Regions from separate parts of the Lelliottia sp. RD5 genome, predicted to be linked through region 1. Evidence: predicted binding sites of a transcription regulator. Region 1 holds the regulator's gene; each other region holds the start of a gene.

Evidence for each region. The regulator LexA, encoded in region 1, represses DNA repair genes until DNA is damaged. The targets are predictions, from matches to a motif close to TNCTGTATGTACATACAGNA.
Region 2: a site for LexA is predicted at 3,272-3,291, ahead of dinB (DNA polymerase IV). Genes of this name have one in related genera too.
Region 3: a site for LexA is predicted at 2,395-2,414, ahead of umuD (translesion error-prone DNA polymerase V autoproteolytic subunit). Genes of this name have one in related genera too.
Region 4: a site for LexA is predicted at 1,876-1,895, ahead of sbmC (DNA gyrase inhibitor SbmC). Genes of this name have one in related genera too.

Annotation. Positions count from the first base shown of each region.
Region 1 is NZ_JBVYHQ010000005.1:34,816-39,959, reverse strand. It holds gene AC0LWE_RS15870 (cupin domain-containing protein) at 1-20, opposite strand, end outside; gene zur (zinc uptake transcriptional repressor Zur) at 137-652, shown strand; gene AC0LWE_RS15860 (CsbD family protein) at 737-946, opposite strand; gene dinF (MATE family efflux transporter DinF) at 1,092-2,411, opposite strand; gene lexA (transcriptional repressor LexA) at 2,478-3,086, opposite strand; gene AC0LWE_RS15845 (diacylglycerol kinase) at 3,196-3,564, opposite strand; gene plsB (glycerol-3-phosphate 1-O-acyltransferase PlsB) at 3,719-5,144, shown strand, end outside.
Region 2 is NZ_JBVYHQ010000004.1:25,632-30,775, forward strand. It holds gene fadE (acyl-CoA dehydrogenase FadE) at 1-387, opposite strand, end outside; gene lpcA (D-sedoheptulose 7-phosphate isomerase) at 751-1,329, shown strand; gene AC0LWE_RS14280 (class II glutamine amidotransferase) at 1,544-2,311, shown strand; gene dpaA (peptidoglycan meso-diaminopimelic acid protein amidase) at 2,282-3,022, opposite strand; gene dinB (DNA polymerase IV) at 3,309-4,367, shown strand; gene pepD (cytosol nonspecific dipeptidase) at 4,473-5,144, opposite strand, start outside.
Region 3 is NZ_JBVYHQ010000001.1:663,934-669,077, reverse strand. It holds gene AC0LWE_RS03360 (hypothetical protein) at 1-141, shown strand, start outside; gene AC0LWE_RS03355 (hypothetical protein) at 192-572, shown strand; gene umuC (translesion error-prone DNA polymerase V subunit UmuC) at 698-1,960, opposite strand; gene umuD (translesion error-prone DNA polymerase V autoproteolytic subunit) at 1,944-2,378, opposite strand; partial or broken gene AC0LWE_RS03340 (DUF4113 domain-containing protein) at 2,498-2,818, shown strand; gene AC0LWE_RS03335 (zinc-dependent alcohol dehydrogenase family protein) at 2,881-3,831, shown strand; gene AC0LWE_RS03330 (AI-2E family transporter) at 3,853-4,887, opposite strand; gene AC0LWE_RS03325 (protein YdgV) at 5,021-5,144, shown strand, end outside.
Region 4 is NZ_JBVYHQ010000003.1:482,877-488,020, reverse strand. It holds gene AC0LWE_RS13215 (DUF496 family protein) at 1-58, opposite strand, end outside; gene AC0LWE_RS13210 (FUSC family protein) at 226-1,284, opposite strand; gene sbmC (DNA gyrase inhibitor SbmC) at 1,387-1,860, opposite strand; gene dacD (serine-type D-Ala-D-Ala carboxypeptidase DacD) at 1,992-3,164, opposite strand; gene sbcB (exodeoxyribonuclease I) at 3,369-4,793, shown strand; gene AC0LWE_RS13190 (APC family permease) at 4,892-5,144, opposite strand, start outside.

The DNA.
Region 1 (5,144 bases):
ATGCAGTCAGGTCTTTTCATTGTTTATCTCCCCATGTTGCGTTGCGTCAGGTATAGCACACCGCGTGGGATCTCGGCGTTTTTGACAGAACATGATAAAGTGAGGGTTTTCCGGCCGACTACTATTCGAGGTGCAAATGGATAAGACCACAACGCAGGAGCTGCTCGTGCAAGCTGAAAAGCTCTGTGCGCAACGCAATGTGCGCCTGACCCCGCAGCGCCTTGAAGTTTTGCGTTTGATGAGCCTGCAACAAAACGCGATCAGCGCCTACGATTTGCTTGATCTGCTGCGTGTTAACGAGCCGCAGGCTAAACCGCCTACGGTTTACCGGGCGCTTGATTTCCTGTTGGAACAGGGCTTTGTGCATAAAGTGGAATCAACAAATAGCTATGTGCTTTGCCATTTGTTCGATCAGCCGACGCACACCTCTGCGATGTTCATCTGCGATCGATGTAGTGCAGTGAAGGAAAAAGCGGCGGAAGGGGTTGAAGACATTATGCATACGCTGGCGGCAAAAATGGGCTTTGCGCTACGTCATAATGTGATTGAAGCACATGGCCTGTGTTCAGCCTGTGTGGAAGTAGAAGCGTGTAGCCATCAGGACGCGTGTCAGCACGATCACTCTATTCATGTGAAAAAGAAGCCGCGCTAAAATGCAAAGCGGGCGGCCATTAAGCCGCCCTCAGGGATAGTACGTCCTTGTACTTTCGGGTAGAACCTTTCGCTACGGAATTGCCTACCAGCGATAATCGTGACGTTTTTCCCAATCACCGACCTCTTTCTCGGCCTGATCTTTCTGGTAACCGTAACGTTCCTGAATTTTACCGACCAGCTGGTCACGCTTACCTTCAATGATGGTCATATCATCGTCAGTCAGCTTACCCCACTGCTCTTTCGCTTTACCTTTAAACTGCTTCCAGTTACCGCCGATTTCGTCTTTATTCATAATCATGTCCTCATCGTTCGGTTATCACGTAAATTTGTATCGTCCGTTACGTTCATTTCCTGCTGGACGTGATAATAATTGTAGACAAGGATTCGGCAGTCGTTTCGATATTCAGAATCTTTAACCATCTGGACAAAAGAAGCCGCTACGAGAACCAGCTGTTTTCGCGCCAGTGACGTCGCCAGATAACCCACAGCGAGAGGCCTCGCAGAGCAAGAAAGACAGCGAGTGCCAGCCACAAACCCTGGTTTCCCAAATAGGGAACGGTGAGCAACGTCAAACCGAAACCCGCCGCGGCTACCGCCATGCTATTGCGCATTTCTGCACCCCGTGTTGCGCCAATAAACATGCCATCCAGCAAATAGCACCAGACACCCGCCACCGGTAGCACCACTTGCCAGAAAATGTAGTGCCGTGCCAGCTCACGTAGTTCAGGTAATGACGTCAGTAGCGCGACGATATGCCCGCCAAAAAGAGCGTAAATTAGCGCAAACACCAGCGCGACCAGCCCGGACTGACGGCAGGCGGCTCGCCAGACCTCCTGTAATTTCCCGGCCTGTCGCGCACCGAAAGCCTGACCGGAGTGCGCTTCAACGGCATAGGCAAAACCATCCAGCGCGTAGGCGGTAAATGTCAGCAGCGTCATTAGCACCGCGTTGACCGCAACGATCTCAGGCCCAAGACGCGCGCCCAATACGGTCATCGCACCGAAGCATAGCTGGAGCAATAAAGAGCGCAACATGATGTCGCGGTTCAGCGCCAGCAGCTTGCGCATATTGCCCCGCCATGCATTTTTCAGCAGCGCGAGTGTGACGCCACGCATCACCAGCACGCGTTTCACCATCCATAAGCCGATAAGGAACGTGGCATATTCCGCGATGACGGTTGCCAGTGCGGCACCCTGCACATTCATATGCAAACCCATCACCAGCCACAGATCGAGAACGATATTCAGGATATTCCCCACCACCAGCAAAATGAACGGGGCACGGACATATTGCACGCCGAGCAACCAGCCAAGCAGCACGAGGTTAGCGAGCGATGCAGGGGCGCTGAGCCAGCGAATTTCCAGAAAACGGCGCGCCTGTGCCAGCACCGCCTCGCTGCCGCCGACGATATGCAGCGCCAGATCGATGAGAGGCGCACGCAATACGACAATCAGCAGCCCGGCACCTAATGCCAGGATCAGCGGCTGAACCAGCGCCCGCCCAAGGCGAACGGGATCTTTCGCGCCAAAAGCCTGGGCTGTCAGTCCGGTTGTGCTCATGCGCAAAAACAGGAGCAGCATAAAGAGGAAGCTGGTCGCCATCGCGCCAATCGCGATGCCACCTAAATAAACAGGAGAATCCAGATGTCCAATGACGGCCGTATCCACCAGTCCAAGCAAAGGAACGGTGATATTGGAAAAAATCATTGGCAGCGCAAGACGCCATAATGCCTTGTCTGAAGTTGTCAGCAGAGACATAGGAAATTACCGGAAGCGAGATAAGACAGCCAGGCTGCGCGGATGGCGCAGCCTGTCAGAGAGAAATTACAGCCATTCACCGTTGCGGATAACGCCAACCGCCAGTCCTTCAATAGAGAAGGTTTGCTCGCGCAGATCCACCACAATTGGAGAAAACTCGCTGTTTTCAGGCAGAAGTTGCACAGTGTTGCCCTGTTTTTTCAGGCGCTTAACCGTCACTTCGTCGTCAATACGCGCAACCACGACCTGTCCGTTACGCACATCCTGAGTTTTATGAACAGCCAACAGATCGCCGTCCAGAATACCAATATCCTTCATGGACATACCGCTAACACGCAGTAAGAAATCTGCGCTCGGCTTGAACATACCCGGATCGACCTGATAGTGGCCTTCAATGTGCTGCTGTGCCAGCAACGGCTCACCCGCCGCAACGCGACCGATAAGAGGGATGCCCGTTTCTTCTTCCACCAGTAAGCGGATACCGCGTGACGCGCCTGAAACAATCTCAAGCACACCTTTACGTGCCAGCGCTTTAAGATGCTCTTCAGCGGCGTTTGGTGAACGGAAGCCCAGGCGCTGAGCGATTTCCGCACGCGTGGGTGGCATTCCCGTCTGGCTGATGTGATCCCTGATGAGATCAAACACCTCTTGCTGTCTGGCCGTTAACGCTTTCATTCCGCCCCCTGGGTGTATATACAGTTATGCTGTGAGTATATACAGTCAAAGGCGAATTTGGAATCAAAAACTGCACAAAAAACCAGAGACTTATTCGATTCCTGAAAGCTTATCGAAAATGTGACCAAAGGAGAGTGACCCAGGTAATGACAGCGATGATAATCGCCAGCAGTACAGCGGCAGAGCCCATGTCTTTCGCACGACCAGAAAGCTCGTGGAAATCAGAACCAATACGGTCAACAACGGCTTCGATAGCGCTGTTGAGAATCTCCACTATCATCACCAAAAGCACGGAGCTGATGAGAAGTACGCGGGTGATAGCATCGACATCAAGGAAGCACGCAATAATCACGGCAATAATGGCGGCAACGCCTTCTTGCCGGAAGGCGGCTTCATTTATCCATGCTGCGCGGAAACCTTTCCATGAATATCCGGCTGCTTTGATGATTCGGGTAAACCCAGTGGTATTATTGGCCATTAAAAGAACCTTTTATTAGATTTGACGTCAGTAACAAGGGCTGCAGCGGGTTTCGCAGCAGCCTGAAGTATGACGGGTAACAACAGAAATCTTGCGCGCTTTCTGTTATCCTTGCGCCGCAATTGCATTATTAACCAGAGGCTTTACATCGTTTATGTCCGGCTGGCCACGAATTTACTACAAATTACTTAATTTACCATTAAGCGTACTGGTAAAAAGTAAGTCTATCCCGGCGGAACCTGCGCTGGAATTAGGGCTCGATACCTCGCGCCCTATTATGTACGTTTTGCCTTATAACTCGAAGGCAGACTTACTGACGCTGCGCGCCCAATGTCTGGCGCACGATTTACCGGATCCTTTGGAACCCCTGGAGATCGACGGCACTCTCCTTCCTCGCTATGTGTTTATCCACGGCGGGCCGCGCGTGTTTACCTATTACACGCCGAAAGAAGAGTCGATCAAACTGTTCCACGACTATCTTGATCTGCACCGCAGTAACCCCGATCTGGACGTCCAGATGGTGCCAGTGTCGATCATGTTTGGTCGTCGTCCAGGGCGTCAAAAAGGCGACGAGAATCCGCCATTGCGCATGCTTAACGGCGTGCAAAAATTCTTTGCCGTGTCATGGTTGGGTCGCGATAGTTTTGTTCGTTTCTCGCCGTCTGTGTCGTTACGACGCATGGCTGATGAGCACGGTACCGATAAAATTATTGCCCAAAAACTGGCACGCGTTGCGCGTATGCACTTCGCCCGTCAGCGTTTAGCGGCTGTGGGGCCACGATTGCCCGCGCGTCAGGATCTGTTCAACAAACTGCTGGCGTCCAAAGCGATTGCCCGCGCGGTTGAAGACGAAGCGCGAAGCAAGAAAATCTCTCATGAGAAAGCGCAGCAAAACGCTATCGCACTGATGGAAGAGATTGCAGCGAACTTCTCCTACGAGATGATCCGACTGTCTGACCGTATTCTGAGCTTCACCTGGAACCGTCTGTACCAGGGGATTAACGTTCATAACGCCGAGCGTGTGCGCCAGTTGGCCCACGACGGTCATGAGATTGTCTACGTGCCCTGCCACCGCAGCCACATGGATTATCTGCTGCTCTCCTACGTGCTCTATCATCAGGGGCTGGTTCCGCCGCATATTGCTGCCGGGATCAACCTGAATTTCTGGCCAGCAGGTCCGATTTTCCGTCGTTTGGGCGCATTCTTTATTCGTCGTACCTTTAAAGGCAACAAGCTCTATTCAACGGTGTTCCGCGAATATCTGGGCGAACTGTTCAGCCGTGGTTATTCCGTCGAATACTTTGTTGAAGGGGGTCGCTCCCGCACCGGCCGTCTGCTCGACCCGAAAACCGGGACGCTCTCGATGACCATTCAGGCCATGCTTCGCGGCGGCACACGTCCGATTACGCTGGTACCGATTTACATTGGTTACGAACACGTAATGGAAGTGGGCACGTACGCTAAAGAGCTACGCGGCGCGACAAAAGAAAAAGAGAGCTTACCGCAGATGCTGCGTGGTCTGAGCAAGCTGCGTAATCTCGGTCAGGGCTACGTAAACTTTGGCGAACCGATGCCGCTGA
Region 2 (5,144 bases), on a different contig from region 1:
GTCGATAAAGGCTACTTCTTCAGCCGTTAAACGCGGCTGCGGATAGTTGTGCAGTTTTTTCCAGTCAGGATTCCCCTGGAACAGGTCGCCTTCCCACCAGGTTGTGCCCGCGTCGATCGCTTCTTTTTCGGTGCGCGACATCGGCGGCATCACTTTACGGAAGCCTTTAAACACTGGCGCGGAAATCATCGACTTACGCATCGCGGGTAAATTCAGCGGCAGCAGGATGATGGCCAGCGGCAGGACAAACCAGATATTCCACAGGCCAGAAAGACCCAGCGCAGCGGTCCAGGCCAGTAAAATCAGGCTGCTCAGAAGTAAACTCACGCGGTGATAGAACAGCACACCGAGCAGAACAACAGTTGCGAGAATGCTCAAAATCATCATAAAGAAAAGCTCCCTGTCTTGTAGGAGGTCTGACCACTTGTGATGATATGGTTGTAGTGGATGTCATTTCTTTTAGCAATACGTTCACAAAATAATTACAACCTGGTTCACAATGTTCAGGGTGTGGCAGGCACGAATCATCAAAATGCCGGATGATTCGCATGGCTGTTTACTCTAAATAATTCGAGTTGCGGGAAGGCGGCAAGCCTGAGAATCCCCAGGCGCTTACTTTAGTCAGTGACCGGGGTGAGCAGGCACCGCCAACACGCATGCAACTTGAAGTATGACGGGTATAGCTTCTCGCTTTTCGCGTGATCCGGTACACTCCGTAAGTTATTTCATCAATACTGAAGGATTATCCTCATGTACCAGGATCTTATTCGTAACGAACTGAACGAAGCAGCGGAAACGTTAGCTAACTTTCTGAAAGATGAAGCCAATATTCATGCGATTCAGCGCGCGGCAGTTCTGCTGGCAGACAGCTTCAAAGCGGGCGGCAAAGTGATCTCGTGCGGTAACGGCGGTTCTCACTGTGACGCGATGCACTTTGCGGAAGAGCTGACCGGTCGCTACCGTGAAAACCGTCCGGGCTATCCGGCGATTGCGATTTCTGACGTGAGCCACATCTCCTGCGTGGGTAACGACTTCGGTTATGACCATATCTTCTCTCGTTACGTTGAGGCGGTCGGTCGTGAAGGTGACGTTCTGCTGGGTATTTCCACTTCCGGTAACTCCGCAAACGTAATCAAAGCGATCGACGCGGCGCGTGAGAAGGGGATGAAAGTCATCACTCTGACCGGTAAAGATGGCGGTAAGATGGCAGGTTCCGCGGATATTGAAATTCGTGTGCCGCACTTCGGCTACGCTGACCGCGTTCAGGAGATTCATATCAAAGTGATTCATATCCTGATTCAGTTGATCGAAAAAGAGATGGTTAAGTAATTATACCCGTCGTCGTTCACGCTGCAGATGCGTTGGCTGCACTCAGTAACCCCAGTCACATAGTTATCTATGCTTCTGGGGATTTCTTCCCTTGCCGCCTTTCTGCAACTCGAATTATTTAGGGTATAAACGTTTTTAGTATTTGCCGTTGTGTAGTGAGATTGCTACACCATTGACGCTTTCCTGGGTTGAGGCGTTTTTGTGGAGGTGATGTATGTGCGAATTGCTCGGGATGAGCGCCAATGTGCCAACCGATATCTGCTTTAGTTTCACCGGGCTGGTGCAGCGCGGTGGAGGAACCGGGCCGCATAAAGACGGCTGGGGCATTACCTTCTACGAAGGCAAAGGCTGTCGCACGTTCAAAGATCCGCAGCCTAGCTTTAACTCTCCGATTGCCAAACTGGTGCAGGATTACCCGATAAAATCGTGCTCGGTCATCGCGCATATTCGTCAGGCGAATCGCGGTGAAGTGGCGCTGGAAAATACGCATCCCTTCACCCGTGAACTGTGGGGCCGCAACTGGACCTACGCGCACAACGGCCAACTAACGGGCTATAAAACGCTGGTGACGGGGAATTTCCGTCCTGTGGGGGAGACCGACAGTGAAAAGGCGTTCTGCTGGCTGCTGCATAAGCTGGCCGAGCGCTATCCGCGTACGCCGACCAACATGACCGCCGTGTTCAAATACATCGGCTCGCTGGCCTGTGAGCTGCGTGAGAAGGGCGTATTTAATATGCTGCTGTCGGATGGGCGCTACGTGATGGCGTTCTGCTCGACCAATCTGTTCTGGATAACGCGCCGCGCGCCGTTTGGCGTTGCGAAGCTGCTCGATCAGGATGTGGAAATTGATTTTCAAACGGAGACCACACCTAACGATGTGGTCACGGTTATCGCCACTCAGCCACTGACGGGCAATGAAACCTGGCAAAAGATTATGCCAGGCGAGTGGGTCTTATTTTGTCTCGGGGACCGCGTAATTTGACGCCAACTGTGGGTGGACGACTTCATGGCTCAGCGGTTTACTGACGATGTAGCGTCCATCTGCAACCGAAACGGTTGGCGGTTTATGCGTCTGCTCGAAGTAGTCATAGCCCGGTTTTAGCTGTTTCCAGAACTCCGAGTAGGTCGAGAACTTATGACGCTCCATGTTGGCATCCGTCATTCTGAACGGATAGATGCTGACCTGCACACCCGCCTGACCAAACACCAATGCGCCCGTCACAAACTGGAAAATTTCATCAATACCGCCGTCCGTCATGGCGTAACAGCCAATCGACACACATGCACCGTGAATCATCAGGTATTTGCCGTCGTAACCGTGTGCACGGTCATAGGCATTCGGGAAGCCGATATTAATGGCTTTATAAAAGCGGCTGTCAGGTTTGAGCTGATTACGTTGAACGGTGTAGAACCCTTCGGGACTTTTGAAATCACCCTGACGCTGTTTCGGGCCCAACCCGCCGGAATAACTACAGATTTTGTAGCTATCAAGCAGCTGATATGTCTCGCCCATTTTGACAAATAGATCGAGTGTGCGTTCTTCCTTGAAGATCTGAATATAAACCGGTGATCCCATTAACTGCTGTTTATATTCTTTGCTGATTGGTGTTGTTGAACTGTTGCTACTTAATAGCCCAGCAAACGAAAGACACGGAATCAGAAGCATCGCAATAAACAATGCGATTTTACGCATACTACAAGTTCCTTGATAAAGCCAAACCAACTTGCCAGGACGGCAAAAGAGACCCGAAATCAGAATTATCTGGATTAGGAGCGCTCACATTAGCATCGCTGAATTTTTTCGCAAGCACGAAGCCATGAGTTTACAAAATAGTTTTCTTTATACCGCATTCACGCCGGAATAACTGTAAGAACAGTGTAAAAACGCGCCTTATTCGGGCGAGAGTCTGCGTCATAGAGTGCTTCTCAAAGTTTAAACTTTTACTGTATACTTATCCAGTGATGAGTGAGGGCTTACTATGCGCAAAATAATCCATGTCGATATGGACTGCTTTTTTGCCGCAGTGGAGATGCGAGACAATCCGGCGTTGCGGGATGTCCCCATCGCGATTGGCGGTAGCCGCGTCAAGCGTGGCGTTATCAGCACCGCCAATTATCCGGCGCGCAAATTTGGCGTGCGCAGCGCGATGCCAACGGCGATGGCGCTCAAGCTCTGCCCTCATCTGATTTTGCTGCCCGGCCGTTTCGATGCATATAAAGAAGCCTCGGTTCGTATTCAGGAAATCTTCTCCCGTTACACCTCGCTTATTGAACCGCTGTCGCTGGACGAAGCCTATCTGGACGTGACGGACAGCGTGCACTGCCACGGCTCCGCCACGCTAATGGCGCAGGCGATCCGCCAGACCATTTCTGATGAACTGAATCTCACCGCCTCAGCCGGTATCGCGCCGGTAAAGTTTCTCGCCAAAATCGCCTCGGATCTCAACAAACCTAACGGCCAGTACGTGATAACGCCCGATGACGTTCCCCATTTTTTGAAAAGCTTGCCGCTGAGTAAAATCCCCGGCGTCGGCAAAGTCTCCGCCGCCAGGCTGGAAAACCTGGGGCTGCGTACCTGTGAAGACGTGCAGAAAAGCGACCTGGCGATGCTCCTGAAGCGATTTGGTAAGTTTGGGCGCGTGCTCTGGGAGCGCAGTCAGGGGATCGACGAGCGCAGTATCAACAATGAACGCCTGCGAAAATCCGTGGGGGTCGAGCGCACGCTGGCAGAAGATATTCACGACTGGAGCGACTGCGAAACGATTATTACCGAACAGCTTTATCCCGAGCTGGAACGACGGCTGGCAAAAGTGAAGCCAGATCTGCTGATTGCTCGCCAGGGCGTTAAGCTGAAATTCAACGATTTCCAGCAAACCACGCAGGAACATGTCTGGCCGAAACTGAATAAAGACGATCTGATTGAGACGGCGAAAAAAGCCTGGCAAGAACGCCGCGCAGGAAGGGGAGTCAGGCTGGTGGGCCTGCATGTTACGCTGCTCGATCCGCAGCTGGAGCGGCAACTGGTGCTGGGGCTATAAAAAAGCCCGGTGGCGCTACGCTTACCGGGCCTGCGTTTTGGTTCCCTCTCCCTGTGGGAGAGGGCTGGGGTGAGGGTATCAGACTGCACCCATCCCAGTAGAGATTTACTTAGCCGGGATCGATTTCAGCAGTTCGGTCAGCAGCGTCCAGTAATGGCCCACGCTTTCAATATGAACCTGCTCATCCGGGGAGTGTGGCCCGGTAATGGTCGGCCCAATGGAAACCATATCCATATCCGGGTACGGTTTTTTGAACAGACCGCACTCCAGACCCGCGTGAATCACCTGAATGTTCGGCGTGCTGTTGAACAAACGCTGATAAGTTTCACGCACCAGTGCCATCACCGGAGAGCTGGCGTCAGGCTGCCAGCCTGGGTAGCTGCCTTTAGCGGACGTTTTCGCGCCAGACAGTTTGCCCAACGATTCCAGCATGCTCACCACGTACTCTTTACCGCTGTCGATAAGAGAACGGATCAGGCAGATGATTTCTGCGCTGTCGTCGCTCATGGTCACAACGCCCACGTTCAGGGACGTTTCCACCACGCCTTTCGCCACGTCGGAGTTGCGAATCACCCCGTTTGGCGTCGCGTTCAGCAGCTGGACAAAGCTGTCGCGGGACTGTTTGGTCAGTGCCGCTTTATCGCTGGATACGGCTTCCAGAACCACGGTCAGATTTTTCTCTTTCGCGGCCAGTTCGTTTTTCAGGATATCCAGATAATCCGTCGACAGGTTTTTCAGCGCGTCGACTTTATCCGCGGCAATGGCAACGGTCGCGAA
Region 3 (5,144 bases), on a different contig from region 1:
TTGTCGGTAAACGGTCCTGTTGTTGGGCAGGTATTGAACAATCCCCATATACTTTTATTAGCGCCGATGGCAGCACCGACAGGATCTATGCAAATGGACAATATTACATTGCGAGTTCCCGAAAATTACATGCCACGTTAATTTTTAAACCAGGAACTTGTGAAATACAGGGCAGTGATGTCGTTGTTAACATGGGTGAGCATCTGGGTGTCAATGACCAAAGTTCATCATGGAAAGATGCCAGTTTCAGATTAATTTGTCCGGATGCCCATGGCTACGGGGGCGTCACGGCGATGAATAACGCCGGACAGTCGCCATTTGGCCCTGGCCCAGAGACGTCACCAAACAACCCGCAAAATGGGCGAGTGAAACTGGCTATTTTACCCTACACCGCCATTGTTGATACAAGAAGAGGCATTATCGCTCTCGGCGGAACCGGTGCGACGGGCTATGGGATCCAACTTGCCTGGGGTGATTATCTGTCACAAGCAGAGACTGAACCTGATAAACCGGTACATTGTGGCACTTCACAATCCGTTTATGTCAGTGAATTGAACGCTCACACCCATTGATGGCAATGCCTTTACCGGCAATGACAATACCATCCAGATGGCAGCCCGATATGTTCGGACAGACGGTGACGTCAACCCTGGGCCTGCATGCGCATCGGTTGAGGTTATCGCTAACTATGAATGAGTTATTTAGCGACAGGGAGATCTGAATAACGCGTTGTGTAGCAGGGAGAAAGCATTTCTCGCTTCATTACCCAGCTTTTTTGCGCACCCTGACCGGCAAACCAGACTGAACCGCGACCCGTACGATTAAGCCGATCCACGACCTGCATGAGGGCGCTGCTGTTCGCTTGCGGCTGGTGTTCATCAAACAGGTTTAATTGCGCCACTCCCTGACTGAAAAAATCACTCAACATCACACCCGCCTTCATATAGCGATGTCCATTGTCCCAAATCTGGTTCAGTGCTTCTGTCGCCACGCGGATAATGTCCCTCGTGTCGTTAGACGGCGTCATCAGCCTACCGTATGCCTGATTTCCATAGGAAACTTCATCCTGTGCATGAGGACTGGTGCGGATAAACACACTGATAAAGCGACAAAATTGTTTCTCCTGCCTCAGCTTTTCGGCAGCCCGTTCGGCGTAGGTGCAGATGGCCTGGTGCATATCATTGTATTCAGTGATGCGCTTACCGAAGGAACGGCTGCAGATGATTTGCTGTTTGGTTGGAGAGAACTGCTCCAGCCCCAGACATTTCTCTCCGCGCAGTTCCCGCGAGGTTCTTTCCAGTACAACGTTGAAATGTTTTCGTAGAACCCAACTGGAACACTCCGCCAGGTGCAGGGCAGTTTCAATCCCCATCAGATTCAGTTTTTTGCTGATCCGACGCCCGACGCCCCAGACCTCGCTAACGGGAACCAGCGCCAGCAGCTTGCGCTGGCGATCAACGTTCGACAAATCCACCACGCCACCCGTTTGCTTCCAGGTCTTTGCCGCATGGTTAGCTAGCTTGGCCAACGTCTTTGTGGGGGCAATCCCCACGCCAACCGTCAGGCCGGTTTCCTTAAGCAGGCGCTGGCGAATTTCTTGCCCGAACTGCTCCAGGCCAACGCAGTTGCTGATGCCAGTCAGATCAAGAAAGGCCTCATCAATCGAGTAAATTTCCGCTCGGGGTGCCATCTCTTCAAGAATGGTCATCACCCGACGGCTCATATCGGCATACAGCGCATAATTAGAGCTAAAAACCTGTACCTTTTGGCGCTTCAGCTCCTCTTTCAACTGGAAATAAGGAACCGCCATGCTGATACCCAATGCTTTTGCCTCTGCTGAACGTGAAATGATACAGCCATCGTTATTTGAAACGACGACGACGGGTTTGCCCTGGAGGTCGGGGCGAAAAACGGTCTCGCAGGAGGTGTAAAAGCTGTTGACATCAACGAGCGCGAACATGTCTGTGGTCTTTCAGGGTAAACGTGACGACGCCGAAAATTTCCAGTTCCTCTTCTGCCCCAAAAACGACAGGAGCATAGCCTGCATTACGAGGCATGAGCTGAAGACGTGGATAAGTCTGGAGCTCTTTCACGGTGAATTCGCCTCCTACCGCGGCGATAACGATATCACCATGAACAGCAGATAATGATCGGTCTACAACCAGCAAGTCTCCGTGACTGATGCCAGCGCCTGTCATCGAATCACCACTGACTCGAACAAAATAAGTTGCACTAGGGTGTTTAACAACCAGTTTGTTCAGATCAAGGTTATCCTCGACATAGTCCTGGGCTGGGCTTGGGAACCCACAAGGGACACGTTCCATAAACAACGGAAGCAATAGCGTGGAATCGGGTTGATGAGAGGAAATGAACTGCATAATAGAGGACTCATTTAACTGTGTTTATATACAGTATCAGTGATCAATCAGAACGATCAAGAGACCCTAAGCGCGTTTTCTGGAAATGGTTGAAAGTCGGTGAGTTTTAATTCAAGACTGCAAACGATACGCGCGATATTATTCGCGTCGCCAGCCAGGCGCTGGACAGGATCTGGAAAGACGGTTTCCGCTACATGAAAGCGGGCATCATGCTGAGTAATTTTTTCAGTCAGGGCGTCGCGCAACTCAATTTGTTTGATGAACACACGCCGCGACCCGACAGCCAGGCATTGATGCAGACCATTGATAAGCTGAATGTCTCCGAGCGTGGGACGATATGGTTTGCCGGGCAGGGCATTCAAAAAAGCTGGGCGATGAAACGGGAAATGCTCTCTCCGGCCTATACGACGCGATACGCCGATTTGCCCGTGGCGAAATAATCATTTCCGCTCAGGAAACAAGACAGTAAGCTTTGCTGATGAAACATGTCAGGCATCCGTTAATGAATCATTCTGCTTTAGGGTATCGCGCCTTTGGCGAACCTGAGTCTGTCCTGCACGTCGAGTCGAGACCACCGGCACCGCTGCCTGCCGGGCAGATCCGGGTGAAAATGCTCTTTTCTCCGGTGAATGCCTCGGATCTGATTCCGATGACGGGCGCCTATCGTCATCGGACGCCGCTGCCGGCGGTGGCAGGTTACGAAGGGGTCGGCGTGGTAATGGAAGGGCCACCACATTGGCTCGGGAAACGCGTGCTGCCGTTACGCGGGCAGGGCACCTGGCAAAACAGTGTGGATTGCCCCATGGCACTGGCGGTTCCCGTACCGGACGACATCGAATCAACGCTCGCGGCTCGCGCGTACATCAACCCGCTGGCTGCCCAAATGATGCTCAATCTTTACCCCCCGAAGGGAAAGCGGATCGTGCTGACGGCGGCCGGGTCCGACTGCGCCGCGCTGCTCGGCCAGTGGGCGATCAAGGCGGGTGCTGACGCGGTGTATGGGATCCACCGATCGCCTGCGCATGCCGAAAGGTTGCGGGCGATGGGCATCATTCCGGTTTCGCAGCAGGATACGGCGACCATTAGCGCCATTGCTGCGCAGGCAGAGAGGGTGTACGACGCCACGGGGGGAAGGCTGGCGGACGGGATTCTGGACGCAATGCCGAAGACAGGGATTTTTGTCTGCTATGGGTTGCTTTCGGGTACGCCGTTCAGGCAGCAGCCGCAGGTGCGGTGGTTCCATATTCGAAACTATCTGGATGCATTAAGCAGTGATCAATGGCAGGCAGAATTTTGTGAAATTTGGCCGAAGCTGCTGGCGAGTCACTATGGCGACGTGACGCTGTTTCCGCTGGCAGAGTGGCGAGCGGCGCTGGCGTATTATCGCCAGGCTGGACGGCTCGGTAAGCCGATGTTCGCGATGCACGACTCACGCGTTCCAGTCCTCTGGTGAGAAGAGGACTGGCGCGAAAACTTATCGGTGACTCATATCGCTCAGCAACACGGCGATCGTCTGTCCGCCTGCGGTCTGTTCCAGACCAATTTTGACAATAATCGTCAGCGGAACGGAGAGCAACATGCCCACCGGACCGAGCAACCATCCCCAGAAAATCAGTGATAAAAAGACCACCAGCGTGGAAAGCCCAAGCCCACGTCCCATCATTCTCGGCTCCAGAATGTTACCGAAGACCAGATTAATAATCAGATAGCCCGCCAGGACGACCAACGCATCGTAAAATCCGCTAAAGACCAGTACCTGAGTAATCGGGGGGATGGCGGCCAGCACAGAGCCGATATTCGGAATATAGTTGAGTGCGAAGGCCAGCAAGCCCCACACAAATGCAAAACGCACATCCAGCACGGCAAGCATGGCCCATGCCACCAGCCCCGTCACAATGCTGATCGCGGTTTTAAGTACCAGATAGCGCGACACGCTATCCAGTGCGCGTTGGATTGCGCCCATGCCCTCAACCGGTCGCACCATCATCTGCTGCAGTTTGACCGGCAGTTGCGGCACCTCGACCAGCATAAACACAACGGTCAGCAGCAGCAGGAAAATGGAGGTCATGGCGCTGGAAAGCTGCGCCAGAAGCGCCGTCACCAGCGTCATCGCCGCATTCGGGTCGATATACTTCAGCAGCTCCTCAACGGACACCTCAATACCCGCACGCTGCAGCCAGGGTTCCATCTGCTGCAACGGAATCACCAGTTTTGAACGGTACTGCGGAAGCGTTCGGGCCAGCTCGTTCAGCGATGTTCCGAGATAGGTTACCAGCAGCGCCATCGCCATAATGATAATGGTGATGAGCAGCAAGATCGCCAGTACCCGCGGGATGCGCCAGCGGACCATTCGTTGCACCAATGGGTTAAGGATCACCGCGATAAACAGCGCCAAAATGAAAGGCACGATGATATCGGCGGCGAAACGGATTCCGGTGAGAATGATCACCAGCATTCCAAGCATAATGACGATTTTTAATCCGTTCAGGGTAATGATGGGCTTAGCCATGTGAGTTCCTGCTCTAATCCTTTTTTTTATAATAATAGCGATGCGCCTTTAATATGCGAATGTAAGTTAAACAAGCAGAGTAAAGAAATGAAAAAGTTTTGAGTTAATTCCTAGCTTATGGTACAAATCAGGCGTGTTTAACTACCGAGGACAATTTTCATCCGCAATGACGAGAAGCAATACCGCGGATAATTGTAATATTATGGACAATCTGTTCAGGACGTACTTTTCAAATAACACCGCTATTTTCTCAACCT
Region 4 (5,144 bases), on a different contig from region 1:
GACGGAACAGGCGGACGAATTCCAGAACATCCTGGAACGAAGGCTTGGTAGTTTCCATTTTGATACCCCTGATAATGTGAGATTCGGATTCGTTTAAGCAACCACTGTACCGTTAACCTTACTGACAGCCGTTGCGAATGACAATGAGTATATCGTTTGCCCTATCATAACCTCAAATGCTGCTGAATCGTAGCAGCAGGCGTCACATCCGCAGACGCCTGCTTTTTATTTGCGCAGCGCCCGGCAGATGAGATGCGACAGCAACTCTAATTGTCTCGCCATCTCCATGCTCAACCACACATAGCCGTGGATGGGCGTTTCTGACACATTGTCACCCTGATGCTCACCGATCAACTGCTTAAGCTCAGCAACGATTTCGTTCAACCGCTCGCTGTTGGCAAGAATAGGCTGCGGATTCCCCTCGTAAAGTGCGTGAGCGATGGTGAGCAGCGTTTGCTGGGTCATCTGCTGAGTCTCTTTCAGCGTGTTCGCATTCAGAAGGACAAAGTGACTGGCACGAGACGCCCAGTGCGCGTTTATTTGCAGTTCCAGCATGCATACCAGATTGCGGCTGACGGTTTGAATCGCTTCGAAAATGGCTTTCTGGATGTGCGTCTCTTTGCTGGCAGGAACAATGAGCCCACGCATTTTGACGACATCATTGAGGATTTTTTGCAGATGCTTTTCGAGCCGTGGGCGTTCCACAAGGTTAGGTGAAAAACCCGCCTGATAGACACGATTGAACGCGGTCACATAGTTGGCCATCTGGATGCGCCAGTGCAGAAATGCGCGTTGAGGCCAAATCCCGGTAAAGAGCATCGCTAACAGCGAGCCGAGAATAACATCCCCTCCTCGCCACAGGGCCGTTGCCATGTCTCCAGCCGGTGCACCGACAACGACAGCGAGCGTAATTCCAATCAGCAGAGCCTGATACGGTTTTTTGCCCAGCGCCAGCCAACCGCATAGGAACATCGCCCCCGCACACCAGAGCAACATCACGGGCAACGAAATCAGCTCAAGCTTTAATGCAATCAACCCTAATGCGGAGCCAAAAATCGTGCCGCCGATTCGCTCAAAGGCGCGTGGGACCACATTTCCCCAAAAAGATATCGGCCCCATGATGACCACCAGCGTGATCAAAGGCCAGGTTCCTTCAGGGATATCCAGCAAACGCACCAGTAAAAAGGTGAGGATGAAAGCCAGCGCGATGCGGCAACCATGCACGGCGCGGTAATTCCGATACAGTCGGATTTCAAAAGGCGTTAATGATTTGTCGGGGCGCACACCCGCTCTCCAGATACACGGCAAATCACAATTGTACTGTGTTTTCTGCCAGACGTATCACGCCCGGCAGAAAAACCCTACAAAACCCAGGAATTAGCATTGTTACCCGGCTTTGTTTTGCACGGGCACATACATCTCGATATCCCAGTAACCATCGGCATTGCCATCATTGAGATAGCGTTCAAAGCAGGGTTTAGGGGCGATTTGATAATGATTGTCTTCGAGCAGGCTATTAAAGAAGCTATGCCATGGGGTGGCGAAATCATGGTTTTCAACGCGTGCTATGGCAATCGCATAGTCACCGGCAGCTACTTCGGTAAGGATTACGCCTTCGCTGTTTGCCGGGATGGCAAAATCATCAGGAACGGTGACAGCCGTATCGCAGCGCAGCTTCTCCGCCGGGACTTCGTCTGGATTATCATAATAGACAGCGACCCATTCAAGCGGCTGAATATGATGTCCATCCACCCACATCATGAGTTGCTCAAAACCTTGCTTAACGGTTTGCTCCCACGGCCCTACCATATGAAAACCGGCAATCTTACGCTTCTGTTGCTGCTTGATGCTGTAGTCCATACTGCCTCCGTTTATTACTGTGTATTTATACACTATAAAGCAGATTCTTTATGTCCAGCAAATATGACGTGTTGATTATGCGAGCAGACTCGCAGGAGTGCCAGTCTGCTCGTTACCGTGTAAATTATCCGTCAGGCTTTATGGTGCAGATAATCACTCAGACGTGAAAACACCCCCCCCTTACCGACGCTTTCCAGCGTGACTAATGGCCAGTGCGCCACAATTTTATCGCGATCGTAAAGCTCAATTTCCCCTACGCGCTGATGCGCAGCAATGGGGGCTTCAAGCTCTTTTTTATCGAGTACGTATTTGGCTTTAATGTTGGCGACTTCCGCTTTTGGTAGAGCCAGCCAGAAATCCTGGTTCGTACCAAGGGAGATGTGTTCTTTATCGCCGTACCAGATGCGCTCAGTGCCCACTTTTTTGCCATTGTGCAAGATTTGCACGGTATCGAAGTTTTGCTGGCCCCAATGCAGCAGTTTGCGCGCCTGATCCTCGCGCCCTTTCGGACTCTCCCCGCCCATGATCACCGCAATCAACCGGCGCTGACCATCGACAGCCGAGGCAATCAGGTTAAATCCGGCACCAGACGTGTGCCCGGTTTTGAGTCCGTCGACCTTGAGGGTCTTATCCCATAGCAACCCATTACGGTTTTGCTGCGTGACGCCATTCCAGGTCAGACTCTTTTCACTGTACATATGATAAAAATCCGGCTCGCCGTGGATAATCGCCCGCGAAAGCACCGCCAGATCATAGGCGGAGCTGTGTTGCCCGGGTGCATCCAGCCCGTGAACCGTTTCAAAATGGGTGTCACGCAAACCCAGTTTTTGAACATACTCGTTCATCATATTGACGAATTGCGGCTGTCCACCCGCCACATAGTCCGCCAACGCCACGCAGGCATCATTACCCGAATCAACAATTAACCCCCGGCTCAGGTCGCGAACCGAAACGCGCTCACCTGCTTTCAGGAACATCAGTGATGAGCCGTCAAATACCGGATTGCCCTTCGCCCACGCATCGCGGCCGACGGTAACCATATCGTCAGGCGTAATGCGATGGCTGTCGATAGCACGATCGACAACATAGCCGGTCATTAACTTGGTGAGGCTGGCCGGATTACGCTGTTGATGTTCGTTGCCCGCCGTTAAAATTTGACCCGTGGTATAGTCCATCAGCACCCATGAGCCAGCCTGTATAGCAGGCGGCTGCGGTGAAAAATCCAACGGATCGGCCGCCAGGGCAGAGGTAACACTCGAAGCGAGTAAAGAAAGAGCAATAAACAGACGGCGTTTCAACGATATATCCTCAGTCATTAAAAATCGTTGCCCTTTTTACGGAAAATCTCATGCCGTTACCTGATTAAATTGCAAAAAAATGTGACGGACAGCAATGTTTGGAATGGAAGCATGCTCGCAAATCTTCGAGATAAACGTGCTTTTTGTTCTGTCTGATGACCCTGATGGTTTACCATAGCGAAGCAACTTTTTAACAGGATGGTATTACTGGTGTCAGATTCCGCCGCGCTTCCCACTTTTCTCTTCCACGATTACGAAACCTTTGGTACCAGCCCATCGCTGGACCGACCTTCGCAGTTCGCGGCGATCCGCACTGACGCTGATTTCACAATCATTGGTGAGCCGGAGGTTTTTTACTGCAAACCTGCCGATGATTACCTGCCGCAGCCTGGTGCCGTGATGGTCACAGGAATTACCCCACAGGAAGCTCGTGAGAAAGGCGTAAATGAAGCGGAATTTGCCCGCCGCATTCACGCACTTTTTACCGTGCCGAATACCTGTGTGGTGGGCTATAACAATATTCGCTTCGATGATGAAGTCACGCGCAACGTCCTGTATCGCAATTTCTACGATCCCTATGCCTGGAGCTGGCAAAACCGTAATTCACGTTGGGATTTACTGGACGTGATGCGCGCGTGTTATGCGCTGCGCCCGGAAGGAATCAACTGGCCTGAAAATGAAGACGGGCTACCAAGCTTCCGTTTAGAACATTTGACCCGCGCCAACGGGATTGAACACAGCAATGCGCATGACGCCATGGCGGACGTTTACGCCACCATCGAGATGGCTAAGCGCGTCAAAAGTGCGCAACCCAAACTGTTTGAGTATCTGCTGAGTCACCGTAATAAACAGAAACTGATGACGCTCATTGACGTCCCGCAGATGAAGCCGCTGGTGCATATTTCCGGTATGTTCGGTGCCTGGCGCGGGAATACCAGCTGGGTCGCTCCGCTGGCGTGGCATCCTGATAACCGTAACGCGGTGATTATGGTCGATCTGGCCGGAGACATCACGCCGCTGCTTGAGCTGGACAGCGATGCCCTTCGCGAGCGTTTATACACCCCTAAAAGTGAGCTGGGCGATGATGCGGCGGTTCCGGTTAAGCTGGTGCATATCAATAAATGTCCCGTGCTGGCACAGGCGAATACGTTGCGCCCGGAAGATGCAGAGCGGCTGGGGATTAACCGCCAGCAGTGTCTGGATAATCTCAAAGTCCTGCGCGATAACCCACAGGTTCGCGATAAAGTGGTGGCGATTTTTGCCGAAGCTGAACCGTTTGTTCCGTCTGATAATGTTGATGCGCAGCTCTACAACGGCTTTTTCAGCGATGCTGACAGAGCCGCGATGAATATCGTTCTGCAAACCGATCCGCGCAATTTACCTGCCCTGGACATCACGTTCGCGGATAAGCGTATTGAGAAGCTGATGTTTAACTACCGGGCGCGCAACTTTCCCGGCACGCTGGACGAGAGTGAGCAAGAGCGCTGGTTACAGCATCGTCGCAACGTCTTTACGCCGGAATATTTACAACGTTATGCGCAAGAACTGGAAATGCTGTTTACGCAGTATGAAGGCGATGCGGAGAAACAGAATCTGTTGAAAGCTTTGTATCAGTACGCGCAAGAAATCGTTTAAGGGTGCCCATCTGCTTGAGGGATATTGGCAAACTGAACGGCTTTCAGGCATAAAAAAACCGGAGACATTATCTCCGGTTTTTTTTCAGAAAATGCTAATTACTGCGCGATATCTTCGTACTGTGGCACAGGGTTGCGGAAGCTTTTCGTCACGCACGCCAGGTAAACCAGACCGATACCACCCCAGATGAGACCCAGAATCATTGAGCTTTCTTCGAGGTTAATCCACAGCGCGCCAACGGTCATTGCGCCACACAGCGGCAGGACCAGGTAGTTAAAGTGGTCTTTCAGCGTTTTGTTGCGCTTCTCACGGATCCAGAACTGCGAGATCACGGAGAGGTTAACAAAAGTG